2 regions of the Arthrobacter sp. MMS24-S77 genome follow, and region 1 is predicted to be linked to the other one. Evidence: riboswitches for the same ligand, from Rfam matches in the RefSeq annotation. Region 1 holds a riboswitch; the other holds the start of a gene.

The links. Region 1 has a riboswitch for glycine ahead of gcvP (aminomethyl-transferring glycine dehydrogenase). Riboswitches for the same ligand answer to the same signal wherever they lie in the genome.
Region 2: linked by a shared signal. The riboswitch ahead of lipA (lipoyl synthase) and the one ahead of gcvP (aminomethyl-transferring glycine dehydrogenase) in region 1 are both predicted to bind glycine.

What each region holds. Positions count from the first base shown of each region.
Region 1 is NZ_JBTZRN010000001.1:871,588-877,010, reverse strand. It holds gene gcvP (aminomethyl-transferring glycine dehydrogenase) at 1-1,142, opposite strand, end outside; glycine riboswitch at 1,194-1,300, opposite strand; glycine riboswitch at 1,302-1,399, opposite strand; gene ACX5I4_RS04100 (TetR/AcrR family transcriptional regulator) at 1,590-2,129, opposite strand; gene ACX5I4_RS04095 (MFS transporter) at 2,212-3,753, shown strand; gene ACX5I4_RS04090 (DUF1003 domain-containing protein) at 3,874-4,308, shown strand; gene ACX5I4_RS04085 (sigma-70 family RNA polymerase sigma factor) at 4,305-5,123, opposite strand; gene ACX5I4_RS04080 (flagellar protein FlgN) at 5,347-5,423, shown strand, end outside.
Region 2 is NZ_JBTZRN010000001.1:4,137,425-4,142,847, forward strand. It holds gene ACX5I4_RS19065 (aspartate dehydrogenase domain-containing protein) at 1-727, shown strand, start outside; gene ACX5I4_RS19070 (MarR family winged helix-turn-helix transcriptional regulator) at 777-1,322, opposite strand; gene ACX5I4_RS19075 (cupin domain-containing protein) at 1,521-2,039, shown strand; glycine riboswitch at 2,181-2,279, shown strand; glycine riboswitch at 2,281-2,386, shown strand; gene lipA (lipoyl synthase) at 2,436-3,461, shown strand; gene ACX5I4_RS19085 (methylenetetrahydrofolate reductase) at 3,739-4,290, shown strand; gene ACX5I4_RS19090 (anti-sigma factor) at 4,324-5,088, opposite strand; partial or broken gene ACX5I4_RS19095 (sigma-70 family RNA polymerase sigma factor) at 5,085-5,423, opposite strand, start outside.

The DNA of each region.
Region 1 (5,423 bases):
ACCTCAAGGCCCGCGGCCTTCAAGGACGCCGCCAGAGTCCGGGCGTGGCTGTGGGCGGTCTCGGCAATCGCCTTCAGCCCATCGGGGCCGTGGTAGACCGCGTACATCGAGGACACGATGGCAAGCAAAGCCTGCGCGGTGCAGATGTTGGACGTCGCCTTCTCGCGGCGGATGTGCTGCTCCCGGGTCTGCAGCGCCAGACGGTACGCGGGAGTGCCGGCGTCGTCCTTCGAAACCCCCACCAAACGGCCCGGCATCGACCGCTCAAGGCCCTTCTGCACCGCCATGTACGCGGCGTGCGGGCCGCCGAAGAACAACGGAACACCGAAACGCTGGGTGGAACCGACCGCGATGTCCGCACCCTGCTCCCCCGGAGGCGTGATCAGGGTCAGGGCCAGCAGGTCCGCGGCGACGGTGACGAGGGCGCCCCGTTCCTTGGCGGCAGCGATCACCGCCGTGTGGTCGAACACCCTGCCCGAAACGCCCGGCTGCTGCAGCACGATCCCGTTGATCTCGCCCCCGGGCAGGCCCAGGGACAAGTCCGCGATCTCCACCTCGAAGCCCAGCGCCTCGGCCCGGCCCTTCACGATCGCGATGGTCTGCGGCAGGCAGTCCGCGTCAAGGACCGTCTTGCCGTCATGGGCCGCCTTGTTCTTGTTGGCCCGGCGCATCATCAGGACCGCCTCGGCCACCGCCGTGGCTTCATCCAGCAGGGAGGCGTTGGCGATGGGCAGGCCCACCAGGTCCTGGACCATGGTCTGGAAGTTCAGCAGCGCCTCGAGACGGCCCTGGGAAATTTCCGGCTGGTACGGGGTGTACGCCGTGTACCAGGCCGGGGACTCGAGGATGTTGCGGCGGATCACCGGCGGAGTGACGGTGTCGTAATAGCCCTGGCCGATCATCTGCACGGCCGTCTTGTTCTTGGCCGCCAGCCTGCGCAGCTCCGCCAGAACCTCAACTTCGCTGAGGGCGTTCTGGAGGGTCAGGGCGACGTCCTGGCGGATGTCATTGGGAACCGCGGTGTCCACGAGCGAATCGACACTGTCGTAACCAACAGACTTGAGCATGATGTCAATGTCGGCTTGGCGGCGGGCGCCGATATGCCGGTCAACGAACGTGGTGGAGGTTGAACTAACCGTCACGAAGGAACTCCATTACTAAGGCGGCGTGGGTACGCCACAGCTAATCGGGTTCCTCCCCGCTCTGTATTGGACCTGAGAGTTTCCGCGAATCCGCGCTTTCGCGCTGCTTCGCTTGCACCGTCGGTGAGCACGCGTCAGCGTGCTGCTTTCCAGAGTTGCCTTGCCGCGGCGGTGCGTGGGCCTGAGAGATTCCTGGGGAGGATTTGCTCCTACGGCGCCTGCATCACATGCCTGCAGGACTCTCCCGCCGCAGATCAAAGGCGTATTCAGTTATGTGAATCGGATCGTGGTTGCCGGTGACGGCTGCCACAACTGTCAATTGTCCTATGGACTGCTCGCGTCCGCAAATATGGGTCACCGAGCCGCCTGACTTCCCCAACTGACTCGCACTAGATGTCGTTTTGGAGCCTCTAAAGGACAACAACTGCTAGTCAGTTGGGTCGGCACTCAGTTACGCAGGCGTTCGACGGCGGCAAGCAGCGCACCGACGTCGGCGTTCCTCTCGCTCGCATTGGCTCCCGGGCCGCCTTCAAGCATTGCGTTGAAGTAGAGCCCATCGCCCATATACCGGACCGCCTTGGCCATCTCCGGACCCACTTCGTCGGCGAGCACATCCAGCCATTGTTGCTGGATCCCGGCAAAGCGCCTGCGGGTTTCTTCGTGCGCTACCTCCGCAAGCCGCGTGGCGGCCACGAACACCCTGTCCATGGGAGTATCGGCCCACAGGGAGGACTTGATGAAGAACGCAGAGGCGCCCTCGGGAGCCGCCTTCATCGCCTCGATGTCCAGTGCGGCGAGCGCGTCCATGCGTTCGAGCAGGGCGCTGATCATGGATTCCTTGTTGGGGAAATGGTAGAGCAAGCCCCCCTTGGAGACGCCTGCGCGCTTGGCGACGGCGTCCAGGGTGGCAGCCCGCTCCCCCACCTCGATCAGCAGGGCTTCAAAGGCATCCAGGACAGCGTCCCGGGCAATAGGTTTTCGCGGCATGGTGTCCATCATCCCTTAGTTCGATGCGGCAGATCGATGAGTCGAATTGAAACTATACCGTCCAGACGGTACAGTTATCTTCATGTTCAGCCCATCCACAACCCAGCACCCCCGCACCTCGTCGACCCAGTCCGCCCCGTGGCGCGATTGGACTGCCCTGGCACTCTTGATGTTCCCTGTGCTGCTGGTGGCTGTGGACAATACCGCGCTGACATTTGCCCTGCCGGAAATCGCCCGGACGCTGGACGTCGGGGGCGTACAGCTGCTGTGGGTCGTAGACGTTTACGCGCTGGTCCTGGCCGCATTGCTGGTGTCCATGGGCAACTTGGGAGACAGGATCGGCCGCCGCCGCTTGCTCTTGATCGGCAGCACGGGCTTCGCCGCCGTTTCCGCGGCCACTGCATTCGCCCCGTCGGCCGAATGGCTCATTGCTGGACGCGCCGGCATGGGCATCTTCGGAGCCATGCTCATGCCCTCAACGCTGTCCTTGATCCGCAATATCTTCCCGGACCCGAACCGCCGCCGGCTTGCTGTGGCTGTCTGGGCCGCAGGCTTCTCCGGCGGCGCCGCGCTCGGGCCGATCTTCGGTGGCTGGCTCGTGGAACACTTCTGGTGGGGAGCCGTGTTCCTGGTGGCCGTGCCGCTGTTGCTGCCCTTGCTGGCCTTCGGCCCGTCCCTGATTCCCGAGTCCAAGGACCGCAATCCGGGCAAACCTGACGTCCCCAGCGTCGTGCTGTCTATCCTGACGATGGCGCCTCTGGTTTATGGCATCAAGGAGGCCGCGGTGCACGGCTTCGGCCCGGGACCCGCCGCCTTCATGGCGTTCGGCATGGCCATGGGAATCGTCTTCGTCCGCAGGCAGCGTTCCCTGGCATCGCCCATGCTGGACGTACGGCTTTTTGGGAACAAGGTTTTCAGCACGGCCATCATTGCCAACGTCCTGTCCCTGTTTTCCATGACAGGCTTCATCTACTTCTTCGCGCAGCACTTGCAGCTCGTAGAGGGCCAGTCCCCCATGGAGGCAGGAATCGCCATGGTTCCGGCACTGCTGGCCACCATCGTGGCAGGCCTGGTGGTGGTTCCCCTGGTCAAGCGGATCCGCCCGGGACTCGTGGTGGCTTTCGGCCTGACGTTGAGCGCCGTGGGTTATCTCGTGGCCGCCCTGGGCAACCATGGCCAGGGCCCCGGGTACCTTTTGACGGCACTCCTGCTGCTGGCCATCGGGGTTGGATCGGCGGAGACCATCTCCAACGACCTCATCCTGGGCGCCGTTCCTGCCGACAAGGCCGGCGCGGCCTCGGCGATCTCCGAGACAGGCTACGAACTCGGCTCATTGCTGGGCACGGCAGTCCTTGGCTCGATCCTGACCGCGTCCTACCAGCACCACTTGCTTCTTCCCGTTGAACTGTCCGGCCATGCCGCCGAGCGTTCGCGGGAGACGCTCGCCGGAGCCGTGGACACCGCCGCTGCACTGCCCCAGCCACTGGCCGGAGCCCTGACCGCCGCGGCGCGTGCCGCCTTTGAATCGGGCGTCCACATCACCGCGGCGATCGGGCTGGTACTGATGGCTGGAGCGGCAGTCCTTGCCGCCGTCGTACTCCGCCGCGTGCCGACCGCGAAGTAGGCCGTCAGTCGCCTTCGACGAAGGCCTTGGGGGCATCGAGGAGACCCTCGGTGCCCTCTTTACGGCACTGAAGCGCCTGCTGTCAGGCTCCGTCCCGTATGCACGGCTAGGCTGGGCCCCATGAGCACAGCTGAGCAAAAATCCACGTGGCATGCCGAACACAAAGCAAGCTTGAGCTCGGGTCAGCGAGCCGCGGATATCATGCGAAATGGGATGGGGAGCTGGCCGTTCGTCGGCGGCTTCATCTTCTTCATGCTCGTGTGGGCAGCCATCAACACCTGGGTACTGCCAGGCAACGGTTGGGACCCCTACCCGTTCATCCTGCTGAACCTGTTCCTGTCGATGCTGGCGGGGCTTCAGGGAGCGATCCTCCTGATCGCCGCCAAACGCCAGGATGCGATTGCGGCCGCGATGGCCCAACACGACTACGACACAGACCTCGCCGCGCGAGCGGACATTGGCCTGCTGTTGAAGATCAACGAACAACAGCTGGAAATCCTGCGTGAGCTTCGCAGGATCACTCCCGACGCTGAAGTTAGACGGTCCCCAAACTAGACGGCTTGGTTCAACGCGGCATCGTGCGAACTGAAACCACGCGTAATTCCGCCGAGGGTCGCGGTGGCGAGCGTCGAGAGGTAGTCGTGCCGGCGTCGCGCAGTAATCCGCGACTGCGGCTCGAGGACTTGCTCGGGGTCGTCAGCGTAGTGCGCAGAGAGACCATCGCGCATGAGCCGGATACCTTCGGCGCGCTGTTGGGACACTGCGGCGTGCGTGGAACCAAGCTCTTCGGCGAGCTCCTTGACGGTCCTCCCGGCGAAGTAGATCTCCTCGACGACGTATCGCATCTTTTCGGGCAGGGCCTCGACGGCGGCGCGAAGGTACTTGAGGCGTTCATCGGCCAGGACGGAGTGTTCCGGGGAGAGAGTGTCCGCGGCAACGGTGTCGACGACGACGTCGTCCAGCGGCGATAGCGTCCGGGCGGCATCGGCGAGGGCCGCCTCCACCACGCTGCGCTCGACGCCGAGGGCTGACGCGGTTTCCGCCACAGTAGGCGTCCGACCAAGGACGCCGGAAAGGGTTTCCTGGACCGACATGGTTTCCTTGATGCGTTTGCGTGCCGAGCGGGTAGCCCAGTCGCTGGCCCGCATCTCGTCCGCAAACGCCCCGACGATCCGGCGGCGCGCAAATGCGCCGAAGGGGACTCCGAGGCTCGGATCGAAGGAATCGGCGGACGTTATCAACGCCACGGACCCTACAGACGCGAAATCGTCGCGCGACAAATGAGAAGCTCTCGCACAGAGCTCAGACACCAAGTAGCCAACGAGCGGCAAATGCTGCAGCACCAACTCGTTGCGTTCTTCGCGATTCAAAATTAGTCCCCCATGAGACCGGATTATTGAGTTGCAAAAGCCTGATTCCAAGGATCCTCCGGCGAGCTGCTGAGACGATGCAGCAGGCTAAAAGTTGCCTGGAACAGACACGTATTCAGTGAACATACCATCTGCCATATAACAATGCGTGTACGCTCATGAAAAAGATGTAAAGCCGGCCGCGGGATCATGTTCCGCAGGCCAAACCGGGGAATGGGGAACCGTGGGGGCGGATGAGCTTTCAGCGATGCTGTGGCGCGAGCGGAGGCAGCTGGAACTGCTGTTGTTCCGGCTCGAAAC
Region 2 (5,423 bases), 3.3 Mb from region 1:
TAATGAGGGACGGGTCGCAGGGGCTGTCTTGGAAGGGGTCATCTCCCGGAGCCTGCTAAGTAATGCTCCGGTGAAGCAGCTGGACCTGACGGAGGCTCTCGAATGCTGCGACTTGCTGGTTGAATGCGCAGGTCAGGAAGCACTCGTCGAACACGCCGAGGTTGTGCTCCGGGCGGGTGTTGACCTGCTCGTGACGTCGGTTGGTGCCCTGGCGGATAGAGAATTCTCAAATCACCTCAACACCGCCGGGCCGGGGCGGCTCTTCCTGACTTCTGGCGCAGTTGGCGGCCTCGACCTTTTGTCCTCAGGCGCCCGTGCGGCAGGCTATGACAGAGTCACGATTACGACGACGAAACTGCCGGGCTCCCTTGTCCAGCCCTGGATGAACGAGGCTTTGGTTGAAGAGATACGCAATGCTCGTGGCCCACTGGACATTTATGAAGGATCGGCCGCTGAGGCCGCGCTGTTGTTCCCCAAGTCCCTAAACGCTGGCGCAGCCGTTGCCATCGCTGTTAACAACTGGGACGTTGTGACGGTCAAAGTAAGGGCAGACCCCGCAGCGGAACTGACCAGCCACGTCATCGAAGCTTCTGGAAACATGGGGGAATACCGGTTCGAAATCCGCAACAAGCCTTCTGAGGACAATCCGAGGACAAGCGGTGTAGTACCGTTTGCCGTACTACGATCTCTGGACTCTATTATCGGTGGCCGAGGTGGACTGATATGAGTGCAGGAACCGCCTCGAACTACAGCCTCCCGCATCGGGCAGTAAGCGTTCAGGAGCCTCGGTCAACCGCTTCCATCGCATTTACATCAAATGCGACTACCGATGCCTCTGCCTTCTTCAATAGCGCTGCGAGTTGATCGAGCTCCGATGGTGTCAGACCGCTCAACATTTGACGTTGCTTGTCTAGATGCCTTCCAAATGCCTCATCGATAACAGCCTTACCATGTGCGGTCAGCTGGGCGTAGACAACCCGACGGTCTTCGCGGGTCCGAACTCTCTCGATGAGGTTCTGCTCCTCCATCCTGTCCAACCGGAAAGTAATACCACCGGTCGTGAGCATGGAGGAGGTCGCGAGCTCGCCAGCAGTCTTCCGGTGCGGTGGCCCGGAGCGGCGCAGATTGGCCAGGACGTCGAAGGACGCAAGTGTCAGACCGTACGCATCAAAGTAGGAACTTTCGACAGCGCGGACCTGATTGGCCAGCCGCAAGAGCCGCCCGAGGACGCCAATTGAGCTCGCATCCAAGTCCGGCCGTTCACGTAGCCAATCCGCCAGAATGCGGTCAATGGCGTCGGCTTCAGTTGAATCGTCAGGCATGGCCCCGTCCTTTCGATGTAGGTGATGCATCTAAACATTGAGCTTTTCGGCAATCAATTAACTCAGTCTAGTTCCACTCAAGGTCTTGTTACTTAGTTCAAGTTACCTTAGTGTTGAGATAGTTAGAGTTGAGGGAGTCGCTCCTGAGCTTTGCTGCCAATTTTTGGTTTACATCGCCCCAGTCAGAGAGGTTTAACAATGAGTGAAACCGTAAGTGCACCGACAACAGATCTGGAAGAGCTCATCGATTCGTCTATCGCGTCCCGTGAGAGCCGTGTCGTTGACTTTGACACTCTGAAGTTCCAGACAAAAATGGGAGACAAATTCCGGCGTGGCCAAGTCCGCTACATCGGCTCCGGAGCTACCGGGGACCACTCGGACGATAACAACATCCTCCAGGCCGAGCACTTCACGTTCTCTAACATGGTTCTACCGGCCGGGTGCGTAGGACCGGAGCACACTCACCCTGACGTCGAAGAGGTGTTCTTTGTCCTCGAGGGGCAGGTGGAGTTCAGCGTCCACGATGTCGAGGACGGTACAAAGACGGCCAGTCGTGTTTTGGGTTACCGCGACCTGATTCGTGTTCCTGCAGGCGTTCCCCGGAGCCTTCGCACTGTCAGCGAAGATGATGCGCTGATCTGCGTAATCATCGGTGCGAAAAAGCCGGAGATTCCCTTCTACCCGCCGACCTCCGAGATGCACGGAGTCACTCGCTAGAAATGTGCTCCGAGAAGCGCGGGTACCAGCTCAAGCTGGTACCCGCGCTTCCGGAGGTCCGGTTTCACTAACCACCCTTTGCGTGCCGCACAGGCACCGGATACCATGTGAGACGTGTCACCGAAGGGTGGCACGTGCTTATGATCTGCGGCGGGAGAGCCCTGCCGGTACGTTTCAGCAGGCGCCGTAGGAGCAAATCCTCCCCAGGAATCTCTCAGGCCCATGTACCGCCGCGGCAAGGCAACTCTGGAAAGCAGCCCGGGCAACCGGACTCACCGACGGTGCAAGCGTCCAGCCGCGAAGGCGGGTGGCGCGGAAACTCTCAGGTCCAATACAGAGCGGGGAGGAACCGAATCATCGTGGTGCGTCCGCGCCACCTGAATTATGGAGTTCCTCATGACCCTGGCACCTGAAGGCCGTAAGCTGCTGCGCGTTGAACAGCGCAACAAAGCCGTCCCGGTCGAACGCAAGCCCGAGTGGATCAAGGCCAAGGTCCAGATGGGCCCGGAATTCGTGGGCCTGAAGAACCTCGTGAAAAAGGAAGGCCTGCACACCGTCTGCGAGGAAGCCGGCTGCCCGAACATCTTCGAGTGCTGGGAAGACAAGGAAGCGACCTTCCTGATCGGCGGCTCCGAATGCACCCGCCGCTGCGACTTCTGCCAGATCGACACCGGCAAGCCCTCCCCCGTGGACCGCTTCGAACCCACCAAGGTCGCCCGCTCCGTCCAGGCCATGGCCCTGCGCTACGCCACCGTGACCGGCGTGGCCCGGGACGACCTCGAAGACGAAGGCGTCTGGCTCTACGCCGAAACCGTCCGCAAGATCCACGAACTGAACCCCGGCACCGGCGTGGAACTGCTCATCCCGGACTTCTCCGGCAAACCCGAACACATCAATGCGATCTGCGACTCCGCCCCCGAGGTCTTCGCGCACAACGTCGAGACCGTGCCCCGGATCTTCAAGCGCATCCGCCCCGCGTTCCGCTACGACCGCTCCCTGGACGTCATCACCCAGGGCCGCAACCTGGGCATGGTCACCAAGTCCAACCTGATCCTGGGCATGGGCGAAACCCGGGCCGAGATCTCCGAAGCCCTGGCCGACCTGCACGCCGCGGGCTGTGACCTGATCACCATCACCCAGTACCTGCGACCCTCCGAACGGCACCTGCCCGTGGACCGCTGGGTCAAACCCCAGGAATTCGTGGACCTGCAGCACGAGGCCGAGGAGATCGGCTTCCTCGGCGTCATGTCCGGACCCCTGGTCCGCTCCTCCTACCGCGCCGGACGCCTCTGGGCCACCGCGATGCGCAAGAAAGGCCGCGACATCCCCGCCCACCTGGCCCACATCGCCGACGGCATCCAGGACTCCGGCACCACCCGCCAGGAAGCCAGCACCCTCCTCGCACACCACGCGACGGCCTGATCCGTAAGGACCCCAGCATGCTCCCCACGCGGATTGAAATCATTCCCTCGGACGGAATCGTCGAGAAGGTCCAGGCCACGGTGCCTGTATCCACAACGCTCACCGTTACCTGTTTGCCCCATCACGGCATCACGCGAACCATGGAGGCCTCCCTCAAGCTCAGCCTCCTTGGCTACAACGTGATCCCGCACCTGTCGGCACGCGGGCTGGAGGACCGGGGCAGCTTTCCGGAATCCTCCGGGACTGCGAAGCTGCAGGGATCACCGAGGTCTTCGCCATTGGTGGGGACGGACCGCGGGGTGCTGGCCCCTACGAATCGTGCCTCCACCTCTTGGAGGACATCGCCGAGTACTCGGGAGGCAGGATCTCCGCGGGCATCGCCGGCTATCCCGAAGGTCATCCTTCCGTGGGCGGGCTGGACCTCTTGGATGCCCTGTTGGCCAAACAGCACCTGGCCACGCACGTTGTCACGCAGATGTGCTTCTCCGCCCCGAAGATCCTCGACTACGCAACACTCCTGCGCCGGGAAGGCGTCGAGCTTCCGGTGTGGGCCGGAGTGGCCGGGGCCGTTCCCCGGACCAAACTGTTGGCCCTGGCAACCCAAATCGGTGTGGGGACGTCCCTGAAGTTCCTCAGCAGCAAGGGAACTCTCGCCCGTCGGCTCCTGAGCGGCGACAAGTACTCACCGGAGAGCCTTGTCGCCGAACTCGTGGCGCACCCAGAGAGTGTCTCGGGAATCCATCTCTACAGCTTCAATAGGCTCGATAAGCCCACGTGGCAAGCAATGGACCTGCGCGAGCCTACGGCCAACGAACCGGCATCCGCGTAGCCGGCGGACAATCACCACCGGCTCCGGGGACCCCTAGCTCCCCGGGACCGAAATTACCGCGACCGTCCTCTGGGCGTCGTCCCGCAGTTCCACGCCCGAGATCCCGGCGAGCTGGACCGGCGTCGCGCCCGTCACCTTGATGTGTCCACTGGACGTCGCGGCCCAACCGCACGCCAATTCCTCGTTGCCGTCGCGGCCTTTGACCCACAGGTACATGGTGCCTTGCAGCGGCATGCTGTGGCCTTCGAGCTGCAGCTCGGTGCCCCACGATTTCCTGACGAGCCCCACGGTGAGTTGCAGGCCATTGTCCGTTTGCACGGAGTAGCTGGCGTCAGGCTTGGGCGGCTGGTTCAGCAGCGGCCCGGCCAGGACTCCCAGCCCGAGGCACGCCGCGGCCACGGCACTCACCAGAGACGTCCACCGCCGTCGGGATTTCCGTCGTCGCGCTGCCATTTTCAGGAGGATCGGCTGCGGGAGCGTTTCTGAAAAGGGTCCCAAAAGTGAGCGAGCGTCGGAAGTGGACTCGACGGCGGGACGCTCGGCGAGGCGTCCGGCCGCGGATTGCGCGGCGGATTGCGCCACGGCAGGGCGCTCGACGGCGGGGCGCCCGGCAGTGAGCGCGACGGCGTCGGGCACGGGGACAGCGTCAAGGAGGGCCGGGAGGCTTTCCAGCTCGCCTAGCTCACGCCGACAATCAGCGCAGGTTTCCAGGTGCTCCTCGAAGGCCCTGGCCTCGTCAGGCTCCAAGCCGCCAAGCAGGTAGGCGCCCAGTAATTGGTGAAGTCCGGTTTCGTTCACCGCTGCACCCCCATTTCGTCCAAAATCGTGCGAAGCGCCCTGACGGCGTAGAAGGCCCGGGATTTCACGGTTCCGCCGGGGATGTTGAGCCTCAGCGCGGCCTCGTTCACCGTGAAACCTTCATAATGCAGGGCTATTAGGACCTCCCGGTGCTCGGTGCTTAGCCGCAGGAGGGCTTCTTCCATGAGGACCCGGTTGAGGAGCTCGTCAACGCGTTCGGTGGCTTCCTCCGGGTCCGCTATGTCGCGTTCGGCAGCCTCGGCCGGCCGCCGCTGGGCCTTCCGATAATTGTCGATAATGACGTTGCGGGCCGTGCGGAACAAATAGCTGCGCAG